Regions from separate parts of the Salipaludibacillus agaradhaerens genome, predicted to be linked through region 2. Evidence: a T-box and tRNA genes for the amino acid it is inferred to sense, from the RefSeq annotation. Region 2 holds a T-box; the other holds one or more tRNA genes.
The links. The T-box of region 2 lies ahead of serS (serine--tRNA ligase). A T-box ahead of a tRNA ligase gene usually reads a tRNA of that ligase, here a tRNA-Ser.

Region 1 (6,962 bases), 740 kb from region 2:
GATTTCACATCGAAAATGATAGATTACACAAATGTAGGTAACATATCGTGCATCTTTTATGACCCATCAGGCAAGTTATTTAGACCTGTCCCTGTTCGCGGCTATCTCTCAGGGAAAAGAATGAAATATCGTACCCAACGCATTCCTTTTTCTAAGGATGTTGTATTCATTATGTATTCTGACGGGTTTGCATTTAACCCGAACGATCATAAGATATTTGCGAGAAGTGAGATACCTGAGCAAATGATGACTAATCTTCTTGATAACAAAGCATCAGCTAAGGATGATACAACAATTTTAATAGGCAAAGTAAATTAACTGTCATCTTTCTACTTAAATGGAAAATGAATATAAAGATGCTACTAAGCCGGATTATTTAGGGGGGGATATCCTAATAATCGGGCTTTTTATACATGTAAAGGATAATTTGATCGCCCGTACTTAAAGCGTCATATGTGTTGAAAGAGAATTTTAATGGCTCATGTAGAGATTACTAGCTTTTTTAAGTATAATGCAAAGAGACGTGAAAACGAGATATGGAGGAAATAAAAATGGAATGGAATGACCAATTAAACGAATTGTTGGCATTAGTAGCAGCTAAGGTTCAATTACAAGAACGCCGGATAAAAAGTGTGATTGAACTTGCTGAAGAAGGGAATACTGTCCCGTTTATTGCTAGATATCGAAAAGAGATGACGGGTGGTATGGACGAAGATCAAATTAGACAAGTGCTAGAAGGATGGGAATACGCTAACAGTTTGGCGAAAAGAAAAGAGGAAGTGATTCGTCTTATAGATGAACAAGAGAAGTTGACGCCTGAACTGAAGCAAGATATAGAAAAAGCAACAAAACTTCAGGAATTAGAGGATATTTATCGCCCCTATAAACAGAAAAGAAAAACAAAAGCATCAGTGGCAAAAGAAAAAGGGCTTGAACCATTAGCGATGTGGTTATTATCCTTGCCGAAGAGCGGGGATATTGAAGCGGAAGCAAAAAAATATATAAGCGTTGAGCACGATTTACATACAATCGAACCGATTTTGCAAGGTGCTCAAGATATCATTAGTGAAATGCTCTCAGATGATCCGGAAGTTCGCAAATACGTGAGACAATTAACCTTTAAAGAAGGAACGATCGAGTCAGAGAAAAAAACAAAAGCAGACGATGAAAAAGCTGTTTTCGAAATGTATTATGAGTATTCGGAGCAGGTCCAGAAGATTGTTCCTCATCGAGTATTAGCTCTCAATAGAGGAGAAAAAGAAGGCATTTTAAAAGTTTCCGTAAAAGCCCCGGATGAACGAATCATGTCTTGGATTGAAAATAAAGTGATGAAGGGGGCCCATACAATTGCTCAGCCATTGTTAGTAGATGCCGTGGCAGATGGCTATAAAAGGCTCATTCAACCTTCTGTTGAAAGGGAAATTCGTAAAGAGGTAAGTGAAACAGCTGAAGAACAGGCTATTCATATTTTTTCAGAAAACTTACGTAACTTATTATTGCAACCACCGCTGAAAGGACAAGTTGTCTTAGGAGTAGACCCCGCTTATCGTACTGGTTGTAAACTAGCTGTTGTTGATGAAACAGGAAAAATGCTTGAAGTCGGTGTCATTTATCCAACGAAACCATGGAACAAAATTGAGGAAGCAAAACAGGCAGTGTTTAAACTTATTAAAAATTATAAAATTAAAATGATTGCAATTGGTAACGGTACAGCCTCCCGAGAAACAGAACAATTTATAGCCGACCTCTTGAAAGAGATTGAGGATGATATATTCTACCTTATAGTAAATGAAGCGGGGGCAAGTGTTTATTCAGCTTCAAAAATAGCGAAAGAAGAATTCCCTAATCTTCAAGTGGAAGAACGGAGTGCTGTCTCGATTGCCAGACGCATACAGGATCCTTTAGCGGAATTAGTGAAAATTGACCCTAAGTCTGTTGGCGTTGGACAATATCAACATGATGTGACACAATCTAAGCTTAATAACAGTCTGACGTTTGTTGTGGAAACAGTCGTTAACCAAGTAGGGGTGAATGTAAACACTGCTTCATCTTCCTTACTTCAATACGTATCTGGTCTCTCGAAAAGTGTAGCAGATAATATTGTGACACGACGAGAAGAAGAAGGTAAGTTTACCAACCGTACACAGCTAAAGAAAGTCCCAAGGCTTGGGGCAAAAACTTACGAGCAAAGTATCGGATTTATTCGTATCCTTGATGGTGAGCAACCGTTAGATCAAACGGCCATCCATCCCGAATCCTACTCAGTGACAAAGGACATCATGAAGGAACTAGGAATGAGTGTCGCTGATATTGGAACTGAAAAAGTGAAGGATAAGCTTCAAACGGTTAGTATTAACGATTTAGCTGAGCGGTATAATGTGGGGATACCGACTTTGAATGACATTCTTGAAGCGTTAACAAGACCAGGGAGAGACCCCCGTGACGATATCCAAAAACCACTTCTAAAAACGGATATTTTATCTATGGAGGATTTAGCTAAAGGCATGGAGCTACAAGGAACGGTAAGAAATGTTGTAGATTTCGGAGCCTTTGTAGACATTGGTGTGAAGCAAGATGGTTTAGTACACATTTCTAAACTTGCGAACCGATTTGTTAAGCACCCGATGGAAGTTGTTTCAGTAGGGGATCTTGTCACCGTCTGGGTAGATGATGTGGATGCCACCAAAGGAAGAGTAGCATTGACGATGCTTGAGCCAGCTAATCAGTCTAAATAACTAAACGGTCAGATAGCGTAGCAAAAGCATGTCACAAAGAAAATATATAGCCGCCGTCTGCTCTGAAAGTGGACGGCGGTTTTCCTATTACTAATATGGTGTTCAGGAATGATATATCATAGATAAGCATCCGTAAAACGCCTGGTTCAAAATAGAGAGGAGGGCGACATCTATTTCGGTGGGAGCTAACGGACGTTCAGGTTCTAATTCACGCAACGACCACGACCAACTCAGTGAGAGCAGTACGAAAACGTCCACTGATTGAAGGTGCTTTTCATTTATAACGTCATTAAGGTTAATTAAACGGACATGATCATAATGTATTGAGCAACCTGTCTGTTGAAGAAGCTATTGATTTAAGAAATTAAAGGTGAAGAGAGTGATAAGTAATCATATCTTTATCCTGTGTCTGTCTGTGAATTTTTATAATAGAACCAGCATTGATTTAACACACGAATACGCCTTAAATCCCTTCGATCATACGCTTCTTGCAATTGCCGTTTCAACCACGACGGCATAGGACTCTCTCCTTTCCTATTTTTCACTAAATAATTAATGTTTACATGCAGAGATTTATTTTATATTGATATGTGGAAAAAGTAACATGTAGTCGTTAGAATGAAAATGAATGATGTAACGGTATACGGATAACGCCTGCATGCTTAATGATATGATATGTGCATGAGATTGTCCGGGACATTGATTTTTAAAGAGAAGGGGAATGGTTAGGTGACAAATGAGGAATTACAAGCATTAACAGAAGAGATATCCAATATCCATTTTAATCGCCCATTCCGCCATAAGGCGTATTTCAATAAACGTTTACGTACCACAGGAGGCCGGTACGCATTATATAGCCACAATATCGAAATCAATCCGAAACAACTTGAGTTTTATGGAAAAGAAGCGCTTATAAAAATAATAAAACATGAATTATGTCACTATCACTTACATCTCGAAGGAAAAGGATATCAGCATAAAGACAAAGATTTCAAAACGCTGCTTGCTGCAGTTGGGGGGAGTCGCTATTGCCAAACGTTACCTGGCTCTCATAACAAGACACATACCGTTCATTATTATCAATGTACAAGCTGTGACCGCTTTTATAAAAGAAAACGAAAAATTAATACAAGTCGATATGTCTGTGGAGCATGTAAAGGGAAACTGAAAAAAATTAAAAGTTTACCATCTGAAAAATATTGACGCCTACCAGTCTATATGGTACATTATAAAAGTCGCTGACATAAAGGTTGTGAAAAATAATATTGACTTTGTGTCTATTATCATTTACAATGTAACTCGTCCTTATTGAGAGCCATGATTTACTTTAGGTAACTCTCAACAGGTGAAGATAAGGAATACAGGCTAAGAGCGTCACGTCGTATGCGTCGAAGATTCGCTGGTTATCCCCAATCCTCTTATTTTATTGTGAAGAAGCAAGAAGGTTGAGGAAGCAAGGGAAAGAGTGACTGAGCGTATTAGACATACGTGATGAAACGAGAGAGCGAAGCTGACGAAGAAGATTCGCCAGTTATGCCAATATTATTTTATTGGGAAGAAGCAAGAAGGTCGAGGAAGCGAGAGAAAGAGTGACTGAGCGTATTAGACATACGTGAAGAAACGAGAGAGCGAAGCTGACGAAGAGGTTCGCCGCTTATTACCAATAAATATTATTCCACAGTAGCTCAGTGGTAGAGCAATCGGCTGTTAACCGATCGGTCGTAGGTTCGAATCCTACCTGTGGAGCCATTACGGAGAAGTACTCAAGTGGCTGAAGAGGCGCCCCTGCTAAGGGTGTAGGTCGTGTAAGCGGCGCGAGGGTTCAAATCCCTCCTTCTCCGCCAGTAAACCTTTATTACTGGCCCGTTGGTCAAGTGGTTAAGACACCGCCCTTTCACGGCGGTAACACGGGTTCGAATCCCGTACGGGTCACCATTTTTGTTTGCATAATATATTGTTAAAGATTAAACGAAAAGAATGATAGTTTGAAACTTCGTGGAGGATTAGCTCAGTTGGGAGAGCATCTGCCTTACAAGCAGGGGGTCGGCGGTTCGAGCCCGTCATCCTCCACCATAAGTACGTTGGTCCCGTGGTGTAGCGGTTAACATGCCTGCCTGTCACGCAGGAGATCGCGGGTTCGATTCCCGTCGGGACCGCCATATATATGCGGGTGTGGTGGAACTGGCAGACACGCTAGACTTAGGATCTAGTGCCTTCGGGCGTGGGGGTTCGACTCCCTTCACCCGCACCATTTATATTCTATTAGCTTATGCGGTCGTGGCGGAATGGCAGACGCGCTAGGTTGAGGGCCTAGTGGGAGAAATCCCGTGGAAGTTCGACTCTTCTCGACCGCACCAATACATAAACACAGTCATACCAAGGGTTTAAGTGCCCTTGGTATTTTTTTGTGTATTTATATATTAGTAAAAATTGAGGCCTATTTTTGCTTTTTGACTCCAGTTTTACTCCATGGTAATAAATGGTTTAAAAATTGCGTCTGTTCAATGTTCGGGAATTAATTAAAAAAGGTCATCAAGCCTGTCTGCTGTTTCATTGTTTATTGGGGAACAGGTGACCATAAACATCGATAGTAGTCTTTATAGAAGCATGTCCTGAGCGTTCTCCAAAAAGGGTCTAATAAACAAATACATTACAATTAACTATTAAGGTGCGTTGTAAAGTTTAAAGCGACAATGTAGAGCAGTTTATTGCTGAAATTGAAGGGAAATGGAAAAAAAAATTTACATTTACACACTATAGACTTGAAAAAACAGGAAAAAATAGGTAAGGTAAAAGTTGATAGGAAAATATATGGTGAGTAGTAATAAAATATGAAAGGTGATGCTTGCAGAAGATTCTACTATCCATTGTATTGGTTGCATATGGTGAAAGAGACAGTGATATTGAATGTGCAATAGAATTTCCTCATGAAAATAAAGGTGAAGTTTAACGGATTTTTATAAGTACCAATAATATAATATTGGAGTTAAATAAACTGGTAAGGGGCAAAAAAATGATCAAAACAAAAATAGTATTATGTTTTCTCACTTTATTGTTAGTGTCAGGATGTGGAAATGGAAAAGATGAAGAGGTAAATAATTTTGAAAATTTAGAAAGTCTAAAAGCAGCTATTTTTTCAGAGGAAGATATTACAGAAGAAGATATTATTAATGAAGTACTAATTGATGATGAAAGATTGATTATTTTTGAGCAAGCTAACGAACCTTACACTTATGGTATAGCTTTAATTTATGAAGAATCAAGTAGTAATTTAATATGGTACAAGACATCTGCGAAGATAGCACTAGAGAACGAGGGAGAATTAATAGGAACTAGGTTCTCACTTTACAATGAAAAGGAAGTTGAATTTACTATAGGTAAGAATGAAAGCGAGGTGGAACAGAAAATGTCGGAAAAAATCAATGAATGGAGTTCCATGAGAACAATTCAAACATACCAAAATGATGAAATATTGTATATTATCTCAATTGTTTTGTGAAATATCCTTTATTATTTGTTAAAATAAGGATATGATATTCTAGGAAACAATTTTTTTCTCGCAAGTTATAAAATGCTTAATTGTTTCTAAATATAATAGAAAAGAGGAATTATATTGTTTAAAAAAATTTTTCTTATATTGTTAGCAGGTCTAGGTATGGGCTTATTTGCAGTTTTAAATGTGACTAAAGCAGTTGAACCAGACATCATATTCGATAGTGAAGAAGGATTTGAAGACCCTGTTACCGGCGACTGGATACAGCCTTTCGAAATTAAAGAAGATGGTACTGTTAAAATGTTAACTTTAGAAGAATATAAATCTATTATTGAATTAGAGGATGACGAAGAGTATTTTGAAATTGTAAAAGATGAGAATGCCTTTGAAATTCTTAATTTTAGAACTTATTACAAATTCAAACCTTCAGGTAACAGAACTAAAGTAACGAAATCGGGTATAAAAGCTACTGCTGATATAAACTGCAATACACCTACATGCAGTGCTACTGTAGGTGTATCTGCGACGACATCTAGATCTTATAGTGTCTCTGGAAGTCAAGAAATTAAAGCGATTAATGCTAATGCCGGTTACACTGTTACTAAATCAGCAACTAATTCATCGACTTTCAATTACAATATCAAAAAAGGTGATAGAGGGTACATTAGTTTCAAACCGTATCATTGGAAGGTTTCAGGTAAACTAGAGTTAAGAGGAAATCAAGGTATGGGTCT
Region 2 (6,962 bases):
TTGCCCTCGCTGTAAGTACATACTCTTTTTGTGCATTATCAATAATGTCATTTCGTAAAAATTGAGTATAGCTGGCTGTCGTTACCCCTCCTAATACGAGTGCAGGAAGGGCAACATGATGGAGACGACTTAAATAATAAGACATCGTCCCTTCCTCTACGCCTGCTCCTACACTACCTGTAGTAGGAAACCATCCAAGCTGAAAGGAAAAAATAAAAATAGCAAACATAGCAGCAACAAAGCTCGGAATAGCCAACATCACATAATTTATCCCTTGAATACCATAATCACCAATCGTATGAGGGTGTCTTCCTGCATAGCTCCCCATCAAAAAAGAAAGTATATACGTAATTATCAGCGATAAGACGGCCAACAACAAGGTATTTGGCAACCGCTGTCCAATCACGTCGGTTACATCCATTCGATGAACATGTGATCGACCGAAATCCCCTTTTACTACACCTGATAGCCACCGCCCATATTGAACAGGTATCGGGTCATTCAATCCAAGTTCTTCCCGCATCCCTTCAATATAATCAGCATTTTGATTAGCCGGGTCAATTTGACCAGAAAGAGCATCCCCCGGCATCATTAAGGCCAAACCGAATACAACGATAGAGATCATCAACATGATTGGGATCATGATAAGGACTCGTTTTAAAATATAGAGTAACATGACAATTCCCCTTATTTCAGTGACTTACTGTCGTTTGTACCAAAGGTGAGCATCCGTAACAGCATCTGCAAGATCAGGGGTTACACCACCTGTACTATGTGACATACCATAAATATTCACTGGGGAACTTAACGGTATAATAGGCAATTCCTCGTTCACGAGTTGATGCCATTCTTGATAGACCTCACGCCGATATTCATCATCAAAAGCCTCCATACTAAGTCCTTTTTCTATTAATTTATCAGATTCTTTATTTACCCAACGCGTATAATTCCATAAATCATCTGATTTCCAGAGACCAGTAGGATCTGGGTCAGACGTAAGACTCCAAGCACCTAAAAATAAATCTATATCAGGGTCATCTCCTTGTACTAAATCATAAAAAAGGTTGTAATCATACAATTGACCATCATGCAATTGGGCATTAATTCCTACATCTTGTAAGTTTTGAATAATATATTGTGCTCTTGGTTCAGCAATGTTAGAAGGGCTATCCATAACCGTCAAATTCACCGTAAATTCTTCTCCCTCTGGTGTTTCAACAAATCCATCACCCGTTATATCATCATAGCCAGCTTCCTTTAGTAACGCCATCGCTTGCTCAGGATCATACTCGTATTGGTTCAACATGCCTTCGTCAGGGTAAGCCCAGCTGATAACAGACTCTGGCGCATTAATCACTGTCCCATATCCTTCACTGAACGAATCGATCATACCTTGTCGATCAAGTGCATAGGCAAACGCTTGCCGTAATTGTTTACTTTGGAATTTTTCATTATCCATCACGTTTTGCCTTTTCTCTACATCCCAATGCCCTAGTTTAAACCCTAAATATGCGTAAGATAAAGCCTCAACTTCTTCAAGTATCACACGTTCGTCATCTTTAAGGGTAACAGCTTGAGAAGCTTCTAACTTTATAATATCTATCTCCCCTTGCGTTAAAAGCTCAGCTGCTTGGGCGCCATCTACAATACGATAATTAACGCCATCAAGATTTGGTTTGCCCTTCCAGTAATCATCAAACGCTTCAAATTCAATAAGCTCGCCAGGAATGATTTGTGTCACCCTATATGCTCCTAGCCCAACTGGTTTTTGTCTTATTTCATCAGCATCCTCAAGTTCACCTACCTCCAAATGCTCCAAATACGCTTTTGGCATCGGATATGGCCAAAGTTGCTCAATAGCATTTGGGTATGCTTCATTAAATGTGACTTCAAGGGTATACTCATCGATAATATTAACCCCACTTAAAGAATCTGCCTCACCTGTATGATAATCGTTGAAGCCTTGAATGATATTGACATTAGAGACACGTGGACCGGTATAATCTGCATGAGCCATCACTTCCCAAGCAAATTCAAAATCCTCAGCGGTAAGCTTTTCTCCATTATGCCACTTCACATTCTCTTCAATAAAAAAAGTCACTGTTTTCTTATCATCTGACCATTCCCACTTTTTAGCTAAATTTGGTTCTGGTCGCAAGTCTTCACCCGTTTTAAATAAGCTGTCTGGACTAAAGATATTTAGAGCAATACTATCATTAAAATTTTCATAATGTGCCCAATCTAACACACCGGAAAAAGATGATGTCTCCCCATATGTTAAAATACCACCTTTGGGTTCTTCCCCTTTTTCTATACTATTAGCTGAATTTATATCATTAGTGTCCCCTGAGTTGCCTTCACATGCTGTTAAACTAAAGACTGTTAAAAGTACACATATAACAATTATTTTTTTCATCGTTGTCATTCCTCCTAAATAAGTGAGCTGACCATAACAGCATTATTTATAAAGCAAACACGAGACGGTGTGGTGTTCCATCATTTCTATTAATTCAGGCTTCTTAGCACAACATTCTGCCACCGCTTCAGGGCATCCTTCAACTTGGTATTTCACCTGATAGATTATTTCGTTTACGTTTCTGCTTGGGGATAGCAGAATTAGAACCTTAGTAGACAGAGGCATCGGTGTATTAAAAAGCCTGTCTACATTCGCCTTCTCCGCAATTGTCCAGCATACAGAGAACCCGCTCTGCTATTTCCGCTACAACTCCAAGAATGCGCAATTAACCTAGATCTGCCTATAATTTTTGTTTGTACTGTTACATCCAAAGGAGTCGTTGGTTCATTCCAATTATATAACTTAGGCTGACAAGAGCGCTCTCTGAAGTGGCCCACCAGAAAGTTAATGAGGATATTACTTGATAATCTGTTTCGGCCTAGCAATTCCAACTTGTTTTAGTAGAAATATATTTTTACGGCGAATTGCCCTCCTAAGACATCTGTGCATATAAACAAGTACTTCACTCAATTAAAAAAATAGTAAGAACAGAATTGAATGCTGGCATTGGCTTCTGAAAAATCATACTTAATTACATTTCCACGGAGACGATTCATATCCTCCTCACTTAACAGGATAAGGTTTGTCCCATTATAGTAAATCTCTACCTTTGTTGAGAGTGACAATAACACTAACCTGATTCACCTACGGCACAGAAGTTTAATGACACCTCTTTAACCGTATAATACTTGCCGCCCTCAATATAAAACCCCTTGTGTAAATTTTTTATATCAAGAAGTTCCTCACGATGGCTTAAACACTCCCCTCTCCTACGTCGCTGCAATCAAGGATTGTTTGGCTATCTTTTCAATTACTTTTCCAAATATTCCCCATCTGACATCAGTTAAAACTATTTAAATATAAAATGTTTAAGCTCATTTATCAGTATAAGTTCCGTTAAAAACACGCTACCTATCTTGATATTTGTTAGTTGATTACATCCTTTATCATTAACTTTTCAAAACTTTCACTAATAAATTATACACGCTTTCACATTTTTTTGGGATATTTTTATGAAAATTTATACATAAATCATCCTTCTTTAAGATAGCAATAATGGTATTTATTATTTTCAGAACATATTATAAAAAACTCACCCTTTCGAAAAAGAAAAGGGTGAGCCCTATTATTATTTTTTAATTATATTTTTTCCACCCATATAAGGGACTAAGACGTCAGGAATATGCACTGTACCATCTTCTTGTTGGTAATTCTCTAAAATGGCTGCTACAGTTCGCCCTATTGCGAGTCCAGAACCATTCAACGTATGAACATATTCAGCTTTAGCCGTTTTGTCCCGTTTAAAACGAATATTAGCACGCCTTGCTTGGAAGGCTTCAAAATTACTACAAGAAGAGATTTCACGATAGGTGCCATTACTTGGCATCCAAACTTCAATATCATACTTTTTAGCAGCGGTAAAACCAAGATCGCCGGTACACATGTTTAGTACACGATACGGTAACTTTAATAATTGAAGAACTTTCTCCGCCTGAGACGTTAATAGCTCCAGTTGCTCATAAGAGTCTTCCGGTTTAACAAAGCGAACAAGTTCTACTTTATTGAACTGATGCTGACGAATAAGGCCACGAGTATCACGGCCTGCTGAGCCGGCTTCAGAGCGGAAGCAAGCACTGAAAGCTGCATACGCTTTAGGAAGTTCATTAACATCCATTATTTCGTCCCTATGCATATTTGTTACAGGTACTTCGGCTGTTGGAATAAGGAAGTAGTCCTCTTCTCGAATTTTAAAAGCATCCTCTTCAAATTTAGGTAATTGCCCTGTTCCTGTCATGCTGTCACGATTAACCATGTAAGGTGGCAGAACTTCTGTATACCCATGTTCATCCTCATGTAAATCCATCATAAAGTTAATAAGTGCCCTCTCTAAACGTGCTCCAGCTCCTTTATAGAAGGCAAAACGACTACCTGTCACTTTAGCTGCTCGTTCAAAATCAACAATGTTCAATTCTTTGGCAATATCCCAATGAGCTTCTTCATCAAAAGAGAAAGAAGGGATCTCTCCCCATTCACGTACGACCGTATTGTCATCCTCATCTGCCCCTACTGGCGTACTCTCGTGAGGGATATTTGGTAGAGTTAACAATAAATGAGTGAGCTCCTCATCTAATTGCCGTTGCTCTTCATCCAACTTTTTAATCTCAGTTGATACTTTTTGCATCTCTTCAATAACATGACTGGCATCTTTCTTTTCCCGTTTCATTTGAGATATTTCCTGGGAAACGGTATTTCTCCGACTTTTTAATTCTTCAACATGCTGAATAACACGACGGCGTTTTTCATCCAGTTCTCCGAAAGTATCTAATGCTGTAATGTCCTCGTTACGTTGAGCAAGCTTTTCTTTCACCTCATTGAAATGGTTTCTTAATAATTTTACATCTAACATAATAATGGACCTCCTTTTTATTGTATGACACTCTGAGAAAGTTAACGGTAAAAATAAACCTTAGCATCACCTTATAAGACGTTATGTCCTTTATGGATTTTCTCAATCGTTAAAACAAGAAGAACTAGCATTATTTTGGGTTCATACTATGACACTTTCTTCTAAATAATAAAAAACCCCCATCCCTGAATAAATCAGGGACGAGAGTTAACCCGCGTTGCCACCCTGGTTAAAGCAGATTATACCTGCTTCCACCTTGTCCTCTCTAACGGTCGAGAGCCCGCACCAGCCTAAAGATATTAAACGTGTGAACATCACGCCTATTATACGTTCAGCTAGTGTGCTCGAGGATGGATTCACGGAGCATTGACACCGGCTTTCAGCAGATACCGGTTCTCTGAAGACAATGTTCTTCCGTTACTAATTCCTGTCGTCACATTTACTTATAAGTTTAGTAATTATAGCATAACCGATTGTCACGATTAAAATCAAGTATGGATCTGGTGATAGTTACGGACCATCTGTACAAAATGCTGATGCATCCGATTATCCTCTGTTAATTCAGGATGAAAAGAACAAGCCATGAATGGGCCTTGCTTAGCAGCCACGATATCACCATCAAATGTGGCAAGTACATCTACTTCTGGACCAACGCGTGTAATAATAGGCGCACGAATAAAGATCGCTTCCACATCCTCACCCACCTGCTCCATTTTTAATGAAGCTTCAAAGCTTTCGCGTTGTCGGCCAAATGCATTTCGCTCTACCGTCATATTCATTACCGATAAATGGGGCTCTGTTTGACCTACAATTTCAGTAGCCATAAGGATAGCACCTGCACATGTGCCAAAAATCGGTTTCTCCATTTTAGCAAATGCTTGTAGGGGTTCATAAAAACCATATAAATTAATGAGCCTCCGCATCGTCGTACTTTCTCCACCAGGAAAAACAAGCCCATCAATCATATCAAGCTGTTCTTTTTTCTTCACAATTGTAATGGTTACGTCAGAGGCATGTAACGCTTTTACATGCTCTCTAACTGCCCCTTGAAGGGCTAGGACACCGATGTTAATCATGGTGGCACACACCTCTTTCATTTTCCTCCTGGGTCTTTACCAACCACGGTCCTGCATCCGGTCTTTCTTTTCAATGGCCGAAATTTCAATCCCCTTCATAGCGGGACCTAACCCTTTTGATAATTCAGCAATTAAGGCATAATCATCGTAATGTGTGGTAGCTTCAACAATGGCTTTAGCAAATTTCGGTGGGTTCTCAGATTTAAAGATCCCTGATCCAACAAAGACACCATCAGATCCAAGCTGCATCATCAGTGCAGCATCAGCCGGAGTAGCCACACCCCCAGCAGCAAAGTTAACGACAGGTAAACGACCATTACGCTTAATGTCTAGTAAGATTTCATAAGGGGCACCTAAATTCTTTGCTTCAGTCATTAACTCATCTTCTGACATGCCAATAACTTTGTTAACTTGAGCTTGCATAAGACGTTGATGACGAACCGCTTCAACAATATTACCTGTCCCAGGTTCACCTTTCGTTCTAATCATAGAAGCTCCTTCACCGATTCGACGGGCAGCTTCTCCTAAATCACGAGCGCCACATACAAAAGGTACCGTATAATCTCGCTTATTTAGATGAAAGACTTCATCAGCAGGTGTTAATACTTCACTCTCATCAATATAATCTACACCTAGTGCTTCAAGAAGACGAGCTTCTACAATATGACCGATACGCGCTTTAGCCATGACTGGAATTGAAACGGCATTTTGCACTTCTTCGACAATGAGTGGGTCAGCCATTCTTGCTACGCCACCAGCTGCTCGAATATCTGAAGGCACACGCTCAAGTGCCATGACCGCTACCGCTCCAGCTTCTTCAGCAATTTTAGCCTGTTCAGCGTTCACCACGTCCATGATGACACCGCCTTTTTGCATTTCTGCCATACCTCGTTTTACACGATCAGTCCCTACTTGTCTATCCATGAGGATCCCCCTTTAGATTAGTAATTTATTATCTGCTTAA

Region 1: it has a tRNA-Ser gene. The T-box ahead of serS (serine--tRNA ligase) is inferred to sense a tRNA for this amino acid. The anticodon was not compared.

What each region holds. Positions count from the first base shown of each region.
Region 1 is NZ_KV917378.1:2,108,628-2,115,589, reverse strand. Features, by position in the region: gene BK581_RS09930 (SpoIIE family protein phosphatase) at 1-318, shown strand, start outside; gene BK581_RS09925 (Tex family protein) at 552-2,735, shown strand; gene cmpA (cortex morphogenetic protein CmpA) at 3,134-3,253, opposite strand; gene BK581_RS09920 (SprT family protein) at 3,465-3,938, shown strand; tRNA gene BK581_RS09915 (tRNA-Asn) at 4,410-4,484, shown strand; tRNA gene BK581_RS09910 (tRNA-Ser) at 4,489-4,579, shown strand; tRNA gene BK581_RS09905 (tRNA-Glu) at 4,596-4,670, shown strand; tRNA gene BK581_RS09900 (tRNA-Val) at 4,733-4,808, shown strand; tRNA gene BK581_RS09895 (tRNA-Asp) at 4,819-4,894, shown strand; tRNA gene BK581_RS09890 (tRNA-Leu) at 4,902-4,986, shown strand; tRNA gene BK581_RS09885 (tRNA-Leu) at 5,007-5,092, shown strand; partial or broken gene BK581_RS20295 (hypothetical protein) at 5,255-5,357, opposite strand; gene BK581_RS09880 (hypothetical protein) at 5,749-6,234, shown strand; gene BK581_RS09875 (DUF6060 domain-containing protein) at 6,349-6,962, shown strand, end outside.
Region 2 is NZ_KV917378.1:2,844,497-2,851,458, forward strand. Features, by position in the region: gene opp4B (oligopeptide ABC transporter permease) at 1-676, opposite strand, end outside; gene opp4A (oligopeptide ABC transporter substrate-binding protein) at 701-2,416, opposite strand; gene serS (serine--tRNA ligase) at 3,645-4,922, opposite strand; T-box leader at 5,116-5,365, opposite strand; gene pdxT (pyridoxal 5'-phosphate synthase glutaminase subunit PdxT) at 5,411-5,998, opposite strand; gene pdxS (pyridoxal 5'-phosphate synthase lyase subunit PdxS) at 6,035-6,922, opposite strand.